Regions from separate parts of the Shewanella sp. 125m-7 genome, predicted to be linked through region 4. Evidence: predicted binding sites of a transcription regulator. Region 4 holds the regulator's gene; each other region holds the start of a gene.

Region 1 (2,208 bases), on a different contig from region 4:
CTGATATCGAGATGCCAGAGATGGATGGCTATACGTTAACCGCTGAAATCCGTGATGATCCAAAGCTAAAAAATATTAAAGTGGTATTGCATACTTCGCTCAGCGGTGTGTTTAATCAAGCTATGGTACAAAAAGTAGGGGCTAACGATTTTATTGCTAAATTTAACCCTGATGAGTTGGCAGCGGCAGTAAACAAGCACTTAAGTCTTTAATTACCATTTATTACCATTATTTAGCATCGACAGAAACCATCGCTTGCTTGTATTTGTGTTGGTGCTAAGGTATAACGCTGCGTTCGTTTTACCTGTGGTCAGACTCGTTTGGCCAATGCGGTTTGTTTTATTGAATTAGGATATTAGAGTGGCGAATAGATCTCTTGCTGAGAATGAGTACAATCAATTTAGATTATTCTTAGAACAGCACAGTGGTATTGTGTTGGGAGAAAATAAGCAGTATTTGGTGCGTAGCCGGCTTGCGCCTCTAATGGGTAAGTACAATTTGCCCTCCTTATCTGATGTGGTTAAGCAGTCGATGAAGCCAACAGAGCGCCAACTGCGCACAGAGGTTATCGATGCCATGACCACAAACGAAACATTGTGGTTTCGTGACCGTTATCCTTTCGAGTTATTATCGAGCAGCATATTACCGACATTCAGCCGTCTAGGTCGTCCGGTAAAGATTTGGTCTGCAGCCTGCTCTTCTGGCCAAGAACCTTATTCGTTAGCTATGACTATTATGGAGCACCAGCAGCGTAAGCCTGGAAGCTTGCCAGGTAGCGCCAGCATTTTGGCAACCGACTTATCGCCATCTATGCTTGAGCGTTGTAAAAATGCCGAGTACGATAATCTTGCGTTAGGTCGTGGTTTGTCCGATGAACGTAAACGTCAGTTTTTTGATGCTTTGCCCTCAGGCAATATGGTCATTAAAGACAACGTTAAGCGCTTCATTAACTTTCGCGCGCATAACTTACTGGAAAGTTATACCTTATTAGGCAAGTTCGATATTATCTTTTGCCGTAACGTGTTGATCTATTTCTCACCAGAGGCAAAGCGGAAAATCCTACGGCAATTTGCTGCCGCATTAAATCCTAATGGCATTCTATTTTTAGGCGCATCAGAGTCTATTGCTGGCTTGTCGGATGAATTTAATATGGTGCGCTGTAATCCAGGGATCTATTATCAAAAGCGAGGCTAACACCTTGTTCGCTTGAATTTGCTTTTGCTAACGCGTCTTTATGACGCGTTTTTTGTATCTGGCATTCGATATTCAACATTCTTCCCATTTAATCTTCCTCTAACCACCTTATTTGGCACAACTATTGCTTTGTTTTAGCTATCGAGCTGAGGAGGCAATTTTATGGCGATTAGTTTTGACCAAGCATTAGGGGTTCATCAATACACTTTGGGCGTTCGCTCCCAGCGTGCAGAGATCCTGTCTTCAAATATTGCCAATGCCGATACGCCAAATTATAAAGCTCGCGATGTCGATTTTTCAAAAGCCATGGGGGCGGCCCAATCTCAGCAATCGGGTTTAACCATGGCTAAAAGTGATTCTAAACACTTCGATATGGCGGCATTAACTCAGCAACATGTAGCTTACCGAGTGCCTAATCAGCCAGATACGGGTGACGGTAACACGGTTGATATTCAGCAAGAGCAGTCTTCTTTTATGCAGAATGCACTGGAATATCAAATGTCACTGGGTTTTCTAGACAGCAAGTTTTCGGGTATGAAAAAAGCGATTAGAGGCGATTAATCATGAGCTTATTTAATATTTTTAATGTTGCAGGTTCGGGTATGTCGGCTCAGTCGGTCAGACTTAATACCACGGCGAGTAATATCGCTAACGCTGATTCTGTATCAAGTAGCGTCGGAGAGACATACCGCGCTCGTCATCCTATTTTCGAGGCTGAAATGAGTAAGGCTCAACAGCATCAAAGTGCAGCTCAGTCTGTTGCTGTTAAAGGGATTGTCGAAAGTGACTTACCACTGAATAAAGAGTTTTCGCCAGATCACCCGATGGCGGATACTGATGGCTTTATCTACAAGCCAAATGTGAATGTAATGGAGGAGATGGCGAACATGATTTCAGCCTCTCGTTCTTATCAAATGAACGTACAAGTCACTGAAGCGGCAAAATCAATGCTTCAGCAGACACTTAGAATAGGCAAATAAACTCAGTGAAAGCTGGAGGTAAATTTTGAGCCTT
Region 2 (2,208 bases), on a different contig from region 4:
ATGGTGATAGCAGGCTGAATCACGTAGCCTGAACCTGGCGTTACGATTTGTCCGGTTTCATCTAAGCTAAACTGCCCACTACGGGTATACGCTGCGGCGCCATCTGGCATCTGCACCTCAAAAAAACCCGGCCCTTCTATCATCAAATCCAGCGAGTTATCTGTGGTCAGCATGTTGCCCTGAGTAAAGATCTCCTGGGTTGCGACCACTTTGGTACCCGAACCAATACTCAAACCATTTGGCAGTTTAGTATTGGATGCGCTAATGCCGCCGGCTTGATTCACATTTTGATAAAGCAGATCTTCAAATACCGCACGACTCTTTTTAAAGCCGACGGTGCTAGCGTTAGCCACGTTGTTAGAAATAACTGAAATATCAGTTTGCTGAGCGTCTAAACCAGTCTTACTTATCCATAAAGCGGGATGCATAGTATCTCTCCTAGCTTATGCGCATTAAGGAAGAGGACGCACGATCGTTCTCTTCTGCTGTTTTCATCATTTTCACTTGCATCTCAAACTGACGCTGTATATCAATCATAGATACCATCTCATGCACTGCATTGACGTTACTGCCTTCGACAGCGCCACTAATCAAGCCAACACTGGGATCGGCTGCTGCATTTTCACCAGACATCAAGCGGAACAAACCATCTTCTCCGCGCATTAAATTTTGATTACCCGGGTTGACCAGTTTAATACGAGCCACCTCTTCGATAACTTCAGCTGTAGCACCTGAGGGACGAACGGAGACGATACCGTCTTGGGAAATTTCGACTTTTTCAATCGGCAGCGGCAATACAATAGGCCCATTGTCGCCCATCACCGCCGTGCCCTTGTCATTACGCAACACACCGGAGTTATCGAAACGCAAACTGCCTGAGCGAGTGTAAGCTTCGCCACCATTTTCGGCCTGCACGGCAATCCAGCCATCACCTTTGACGGCAATGTCTAAATCACGGCCAGTGGTTTTAATTGGACCACTAGAAAAATTAGCTGACGGCGTTTCAGTCATCGAGAACACGCGAGTAGGCAACCCTTCGCCGAAAGCTTGCATTGAGCGAGCCTGAGCAAGAGAGGATTTAAAGCCATCTGTATTTGCGTTTGCCAAATTGTTGGCACTGACTGCCAACGAATTCATATTCTGTTTTGCGCCGCTCATCGCGACATAGAGCAATTTGTCCACGTAACACCCCGTCAAACTTCCGTCTAACGAAATTAATAGCAAACATCATGCCAAGATATATAAAGGAGGACGCTACGCTGCTAGGACGTGACTATTGACTTTAATTGAATGCCACTGCGAGAGCGTCGCGTTGCTCCTTCTAGGTTAAAGCTAAGATGAGAAAAGCTGAGACGGGCATGCAAAGATGGAACGGCCTGCGGCCTTACGGCACGTGACTGTTTGATTGAATTGAAGGTCACTACGGAACGCTTCGCTTACAGCAAAGACTTAACAGATTAAAGCGACGGCATAAATGCCGACCTACGAAAAAAGAAGGTTCTAGGTTCTAGGTTCTAGGTTCTAGGTTCTAGGAAAGCATAAAGATCAAAGCAATTGCATAAATAAAACCAATGCAAGCTTTTGACTTTTCTTGCGATTTCCCTAGGACCTAGAAGCAAAGCGTCCTCGAAGTGAGCCTGCGAACGCCCTAGTAACTTCTTAGCTTATACCGTAAGCGCAGCGTGCTGTGAATAAGCCTGCGAACGTTCCGTCTTCCGTGAGCGAAGCGTTCGTATTTATTTGTGCTTCTCCTTGCCCCTAGAAGCGATGCTCCTTCACAAGGTGTAGGTTGGGCTTTAGCCCATCAAAGCTTACGTAACATTTCAAAACTGACGGCATAAATGCCGACCTACTAAAAAAGAAGGTGCTAGGAAAGTCAGGTTCTAGGTTAAGGCTGAGACGGCAAACGCGAAGATGAACGGCCTGCGGCCTTACAGCACGTGACTGTTTGATTGAATTGAAGGTCACTACGGAACGCTTCGCTTACAGCAAAGACTTAACAGATTAAAGCGACGGCATAAATGCCGACCTACGAAAAAAGAAGGTTCTAGGAAAGCATAAAGATCAAAGCAATTGCATAAATAAAACCAATGCAAGCTTTTGACTTTTCTTGCGATTCCCCTAGGACCTAGAAGCAAAGCGTCCTCGAAGTGAGCCTGCGAACGCCCTAGTAACTTCTTAGCTTATACCGTCAGCGCAGCGTGCTGT
Region 3 (2,208 bases), on a different contig from region 4:
TAATAGGCGGCCATTAGAGTCGGTAACGGTAACTTTATTGGGTTCAAGGTTATGGACAGCAGACGCCACGATATCGACAATTGAGTCGACCTCTTCTTGGCCTAAACCGCTGCGTCTAGTACTTACCACAACGGTTGCACTTGGCTTAGAGCGGTTTCTAGCAAATACATTTTCTTTTGGTAAGGCTAAAATGACTTTCGCGCGAGTGACACTTCTTAATTCTTCGATGGCGCGGGCAAGGTTTTGTTCCTGGCTGTGCTTTAAGCGCGCTTGTTCCATACGCTGGCTCACACCAAAACCACTGTCTTTATTTAGAAAATCGTTATTAGCTTCTGCATTATCGAGCCCTTCACGGCTCATCAACATTTTTACATCTTGATATTTGTCTTCGGGAATTTTAACTACGTCGCCTTGGATTTCATATTTAATCTGGTTTTTATCGAGAACATCTAACACCTGCACCATTTCGGCAGTGCTCATTTGGCCCAATGGACGATATTCAGGTTCTTGCGCCCAGATCATCACAAACACAGCTAAGGCTAAACAGATAGCAAGCGCCAAAATCATTGTCACTTGACGTAACATATCAACGCCACCTAACGACCCCATTAAACCCGGCTTATGTTCTTCCTGAACGCCTGATGTTTGTGGGTTGGTTGCTAAACCTGAACCTGTACCTACGACCATTTCTGTACTCACTATTGCACCCTGTTTTTACTGTAAAAGGCCTAAACGGGCATACTCATAATTTCTTTATAAGCTTCTACGAGCTTATTGCGCACTTGCACGGTTGCTTCAAAAGCAACGCTTGATTTCTCTCGGGCGATCACGGTATCAGATAATGTCACTGTGGTATCTCCCATATCGAGTCGAGTGGCGAGATTAGCAGCATTTGATTGAAGTTCGCTTACATTTCCAACAGCTTGCGACAGTAGCTGACCAAAATCGCTACTCGAAGTATTCTGCACTTGGCGAGCGATGCCCGTCTGAATACTTGAAGTACCAATTTGACCATTAAGTGACTGCATCTCTTGTAGTAATGAATTAGCACCAATTTGCATACTTAGCTCCGATGTCGTTTTGTTGACGAAAATGTTGATATAGCTAGATAAAGCAAATAGCTTGCCAGTTTGTCAAAAGAAGGGGGAATAGCTAAGACGGGAAAGATGAGACGAACGGCCTGCGGCCTTACAGCACGTGACTGTTTGATGTAATTGAATGTCACTACGGAACGCTTCGCTTACGGAAAAGCGTTAAAAGATTAAAGCGACGGCATAAATGCCGACCTACGATAAAAGAAGGTTCTAGGTTCTAGGAAAGCATAAAGATCAAAGCAATTGCATAAATAAAACCAATGAAAGCTTTTGACTTTTCTTGCGATTTTCCTAGGACCTAGTAGCGAAGCGTCCTGTGAGTGAGCCTGCGAACGTTCTAGGTCCTAGGTCCTAGATCCATTTAAGCAGGAATTTGAATGCCTGAGTCGCGCATTTTGGCCATTTTATAACGCAGGGTTCTGGCACTGATCCCGAGCTTTTCTGCAACCAATTTTCGGCTGCCGTTACACTGTGTCAAGGTTTCTAGAATAATCACATGCTCCTGGGCTTTTAACTCATCCCCTAAACCGTCAAGTTCAACAGGTTTATCGTCAGGCTTGGGGGCTAGCTCAGTACTAAAATCTAACTCCAAAGAATCGATAATGATGTCTGCGGCGGTAATTTCATTAGACGCGCACAAGATCAACGCTCTTTGAACCACGTTATCTAATTCGCGAACGTTACCAGGCCAACGATAAGTTAATAATCGGCGTGAAGCGCACTCACTCAATTGTGGCAACTCACTGCGATTAGCTATCAATGCATGACGCTGTATCAAGTGCCTTGCCAAGGGTAAAATATCGGCAGGACGCTGATTCAGCGAAGGCCAAGTCAATGGAAACACATTAATACGATAATAAAGATCTTCTCTAAACTCGCCCGATGTCGCCATAGCTTTTAAATCACGGTTAGACGTCGCCAACACTCGAACATTAAGTTTAATGGTTTTACGGCCACCTAAACGCTCGACTTCTCGCTCTTGCAATACTCGTAGTAATTTAGCTTGCAGCCCGACTTCCATTTCGGAAATTTCATCAAGCAGTAAGGTACCACCTTGTGCTTGTTCAAACTTACCTGGACATGCCTGATACGCGCCGGTGAACGCGCCTTTTTC
Region 4 (2,208 bases):
ATACTTCGCCATTTTTTAGGTGGATTTTTGCTTCGGCAATTTGCTGCATTTTCTGTACATTCAAAATAACGTGCACATTATTGATCTGATCGAAATGTCGTTCAAGCTTTGTAAATTTTTCTTCTACATAACCTCGCAATGAATCCGTGATTTCGACGTGATGTCCTGTCAGGTTGATTTGCATATATCGATCCTCCAAGTGCCTAATTTTGAGTTATAAACTCTTACGTTGGTTTGAGGGGGGGATCAGCATTGCTTCTCGATATTTTGCAATCGTACGTCTAGCAACTTTAATCCCTTGTTCAGCCAAAAGTTGCGCCATTTTGCTATCGCTCAATGGTTTCTTTTGGTTTTCTGCTGCGACTAACTTCTTAATAAATGCTCTAATTGCTGTTGATGAACACTCCCCCCCATCATCTGTTCCTACGTGGCTGGAGAAGAAATACTTGAGTTCAAAAATACCTCTTGGGGTATGCATATACTTTTGAGTGGTAACGCGTGAGATGGTTGATTCGTGCATTTCAACGGCTTCAGCAATATCGTTTAGTACCATAGGCTTCATGGCTTCTTCGCCATATTCAAAAAATCCTTGCTGGAATTTCACAATACAGTTACTTACCTTTAGCAAGGTGTCGTTACGGCTTTCAAGGCTTTTAATAAACCATTTAGCTTCTTGCAAATGACCACGGATAAACTGCCCATCGGCCTGATTTTTGGTGCTACGAGCCATAGAGGCATAATGTTGGTTAACATTAATTTTAGGCATGTAATCAGGATTAAGCTCTACTACCCAGCGACCTTTTTTCTTGCTAACAGATACATCTGGAATCACGTATTCGTCTTTACTACGGGCAATAGCGAGCCCTGGTCTCGGGTTGAGGGTTTGGATCAGTGTGATAGCATCACGCAGATCATCCTCTTTGAGCTTAGTTTTACGCATTAACTGCCTAAAATCACGTCCAGCAATCAGGTCTAAATAGTCTTTAATCAGTAGTCTAGCGTTATCAATATGCGGAGTATCGGCGGCGTACTGGGCTAATTGGATAAGCAAACACTCGCTAAGATCACGCGCTGCAACGCCAATGGGGTCAAAATGTTGAATGCGTTTTAAAACGGCTTCGACTTCATCAAGCTCGGTTTCAGGATCGCCCATCGCCTCTAAAATATCATCACAGCTTTGGGTTAAGTAACCGCGCTCATCAATGGCGTCGATAATAGCGGTGGCGATAGCGAGATCATTCTCTGAAAATGGAGTCAGATTTTTTTGCCACTCGAGATGCTCATATAATCCTTCACTCGTCTCGCCTTGAAATGGCATATCGTCTTCACGACTCACGCCTGAGCTTGAATTAGAAGAAACGGTATAGACTTCATCCCAAGTCGTGTCCATTGGCAGTTCATCTGGCATAGAGTCTTGAGTCATGGCATCGGAGGTTTCAACGCTGGCGCTATCTAGATCTAGGTCATTAGAATCACTTGAAGATGGATCGTCACTGTTGTCCATGTCGCCATCTGATTGCTCTTCATCTAACTCTAGTAACGGATTAGAATCTAATGCTTGTTGGATCTCTTGTTGTAACTCTAAAGAAGACAGTTGTAACAGACGGATCGCCTGTTGTAACTGTGGAGTCATGGTGAGCTGTTGACCCATTTTGAGCTGGAGTGACGCTTTCATCGTACCGCTATTCCCTACACTGTAGTTAAACGTTTAAGCTCGCTGAATTGGCGAAGGTAGCTCTAAAACTCAATAGTTTGATTTTTATTGGAAAGAATTCCATATTGAGTTTATTAGCTTCCATACTGTGAATTAACTATAGCCTGAATTGTTCACCTAAGTACACCGCACGAACCTGTTGGTTGTCCAAGATTTCAGCAGGCGTGCCTTCGGCAATGAGATTTCCGTGACTTACGATATAGGCATGCTCACAAACGTCTAATGTTTCACGAACATTGTGGTCAGTAATTAATACACCTAAGCCGCGGCTTTTAAGCTGCTCAATGATTTTTTTAATATCGATAACTGAGATCGGATCAACACCTGCAAACGGCTCGTCTAATAAAATGAACTTAGGGTTGGCCGCGAGTGCTCTGGCAATCTCAACTCGGCGACGCTCCCCCCCTGACAGCGCCATACCTTGGCTGTCGCGGATGTGGGTAATGTGAAACTCTTCTAACAGATGCTCTAATTGCTCTTCACGTTGCTCGTTA

The links. Region 4 encodes sigma-54, which starts transcription at its own class of promoters, with help from an activator protein. Its sites were predicted from a motif close to GTTGGCACGNNNNTNGNNT; they were not measured.
Region 1: a site for sigma-54 is predicted at 1,306-1,324, ahead of flgB (flagellar basal body rod protein FlgB). Genes of this name have one in related genera too.
Region 2: a site for sigma-54 is predicted at 1,219-1,237, ahead of flgF (flagellar basal-body rod protein FlgF). Genes of this name have one in related genera too.
Region 3: a site for sigma-54 is predicted at 1,112-1,130, ahead of fliE (flagellar hook-basal body complex protein FliE). Genes of this name have one in related genera too.

What each region holds. Positions count from the first base shown of each region.
Region 1 is NZ_JBRILQ010000043.1:13,400-15,607, reverse strand. Features, by position in the region: gene ACVBIL_RS16985 (chemotaxis protein CheV) at 1-212, shown strand, start outside; gene ACVBIL_RS16980 (CheR family methyltransferase) at 361-1,194, shown strand; gene flgB (flagellar basal body rod protein FlgB) at 1,357-1,755, shown strand; gene flgC (flagellar basal body rod protein FlgC) at 1,758-2,174, shown strand; gene flgD (flagellar hook assembly protein FlgD) at 2,200-2,208, shown strand, end outside.
Region 2 is NZ_JBRILQ010000043.1:8,792-10,999, forward strand. Features, by position in the region: gene flgG (flagellar basal-body rod protein FlgG) at 1-428, opposite strand, end outside; gene flgF (flagellar basal-body rod protein FlgF) at 439-1,182, opposite strand.
Region 3 is NZ_JBRILQ010000045.1:26,642-28,849, forward strand. Features, by position in the region: gene fliF (flagellar basal-body MS-ring/collar protein FliF) at 1-687, opposite strand, end outside; gene fliE (flagellar hook-basal body complex protein FliE) at 729-1,061, opposite strand; gene ACVBIL_RS17410 (sigma-54-dependent transcriptional regulator) at 1,456-2,208, opposite strand, start outside.
Region 4 is NZ_JBRILQ010000006.1:91,222-93,429, forward strand. Features, by position in the region: gene hpf (ribosome hibernation promoting factor) at 1-184, opposite strand, end outside; gene ACVBIL_RS04500 (RNA polymerase factor sigma-54) at 215-1,675, opposite strand; gene lptB (LPS export ABC transporter ATP-binding protein) at 1,812-2,208, opposite strand, start outside.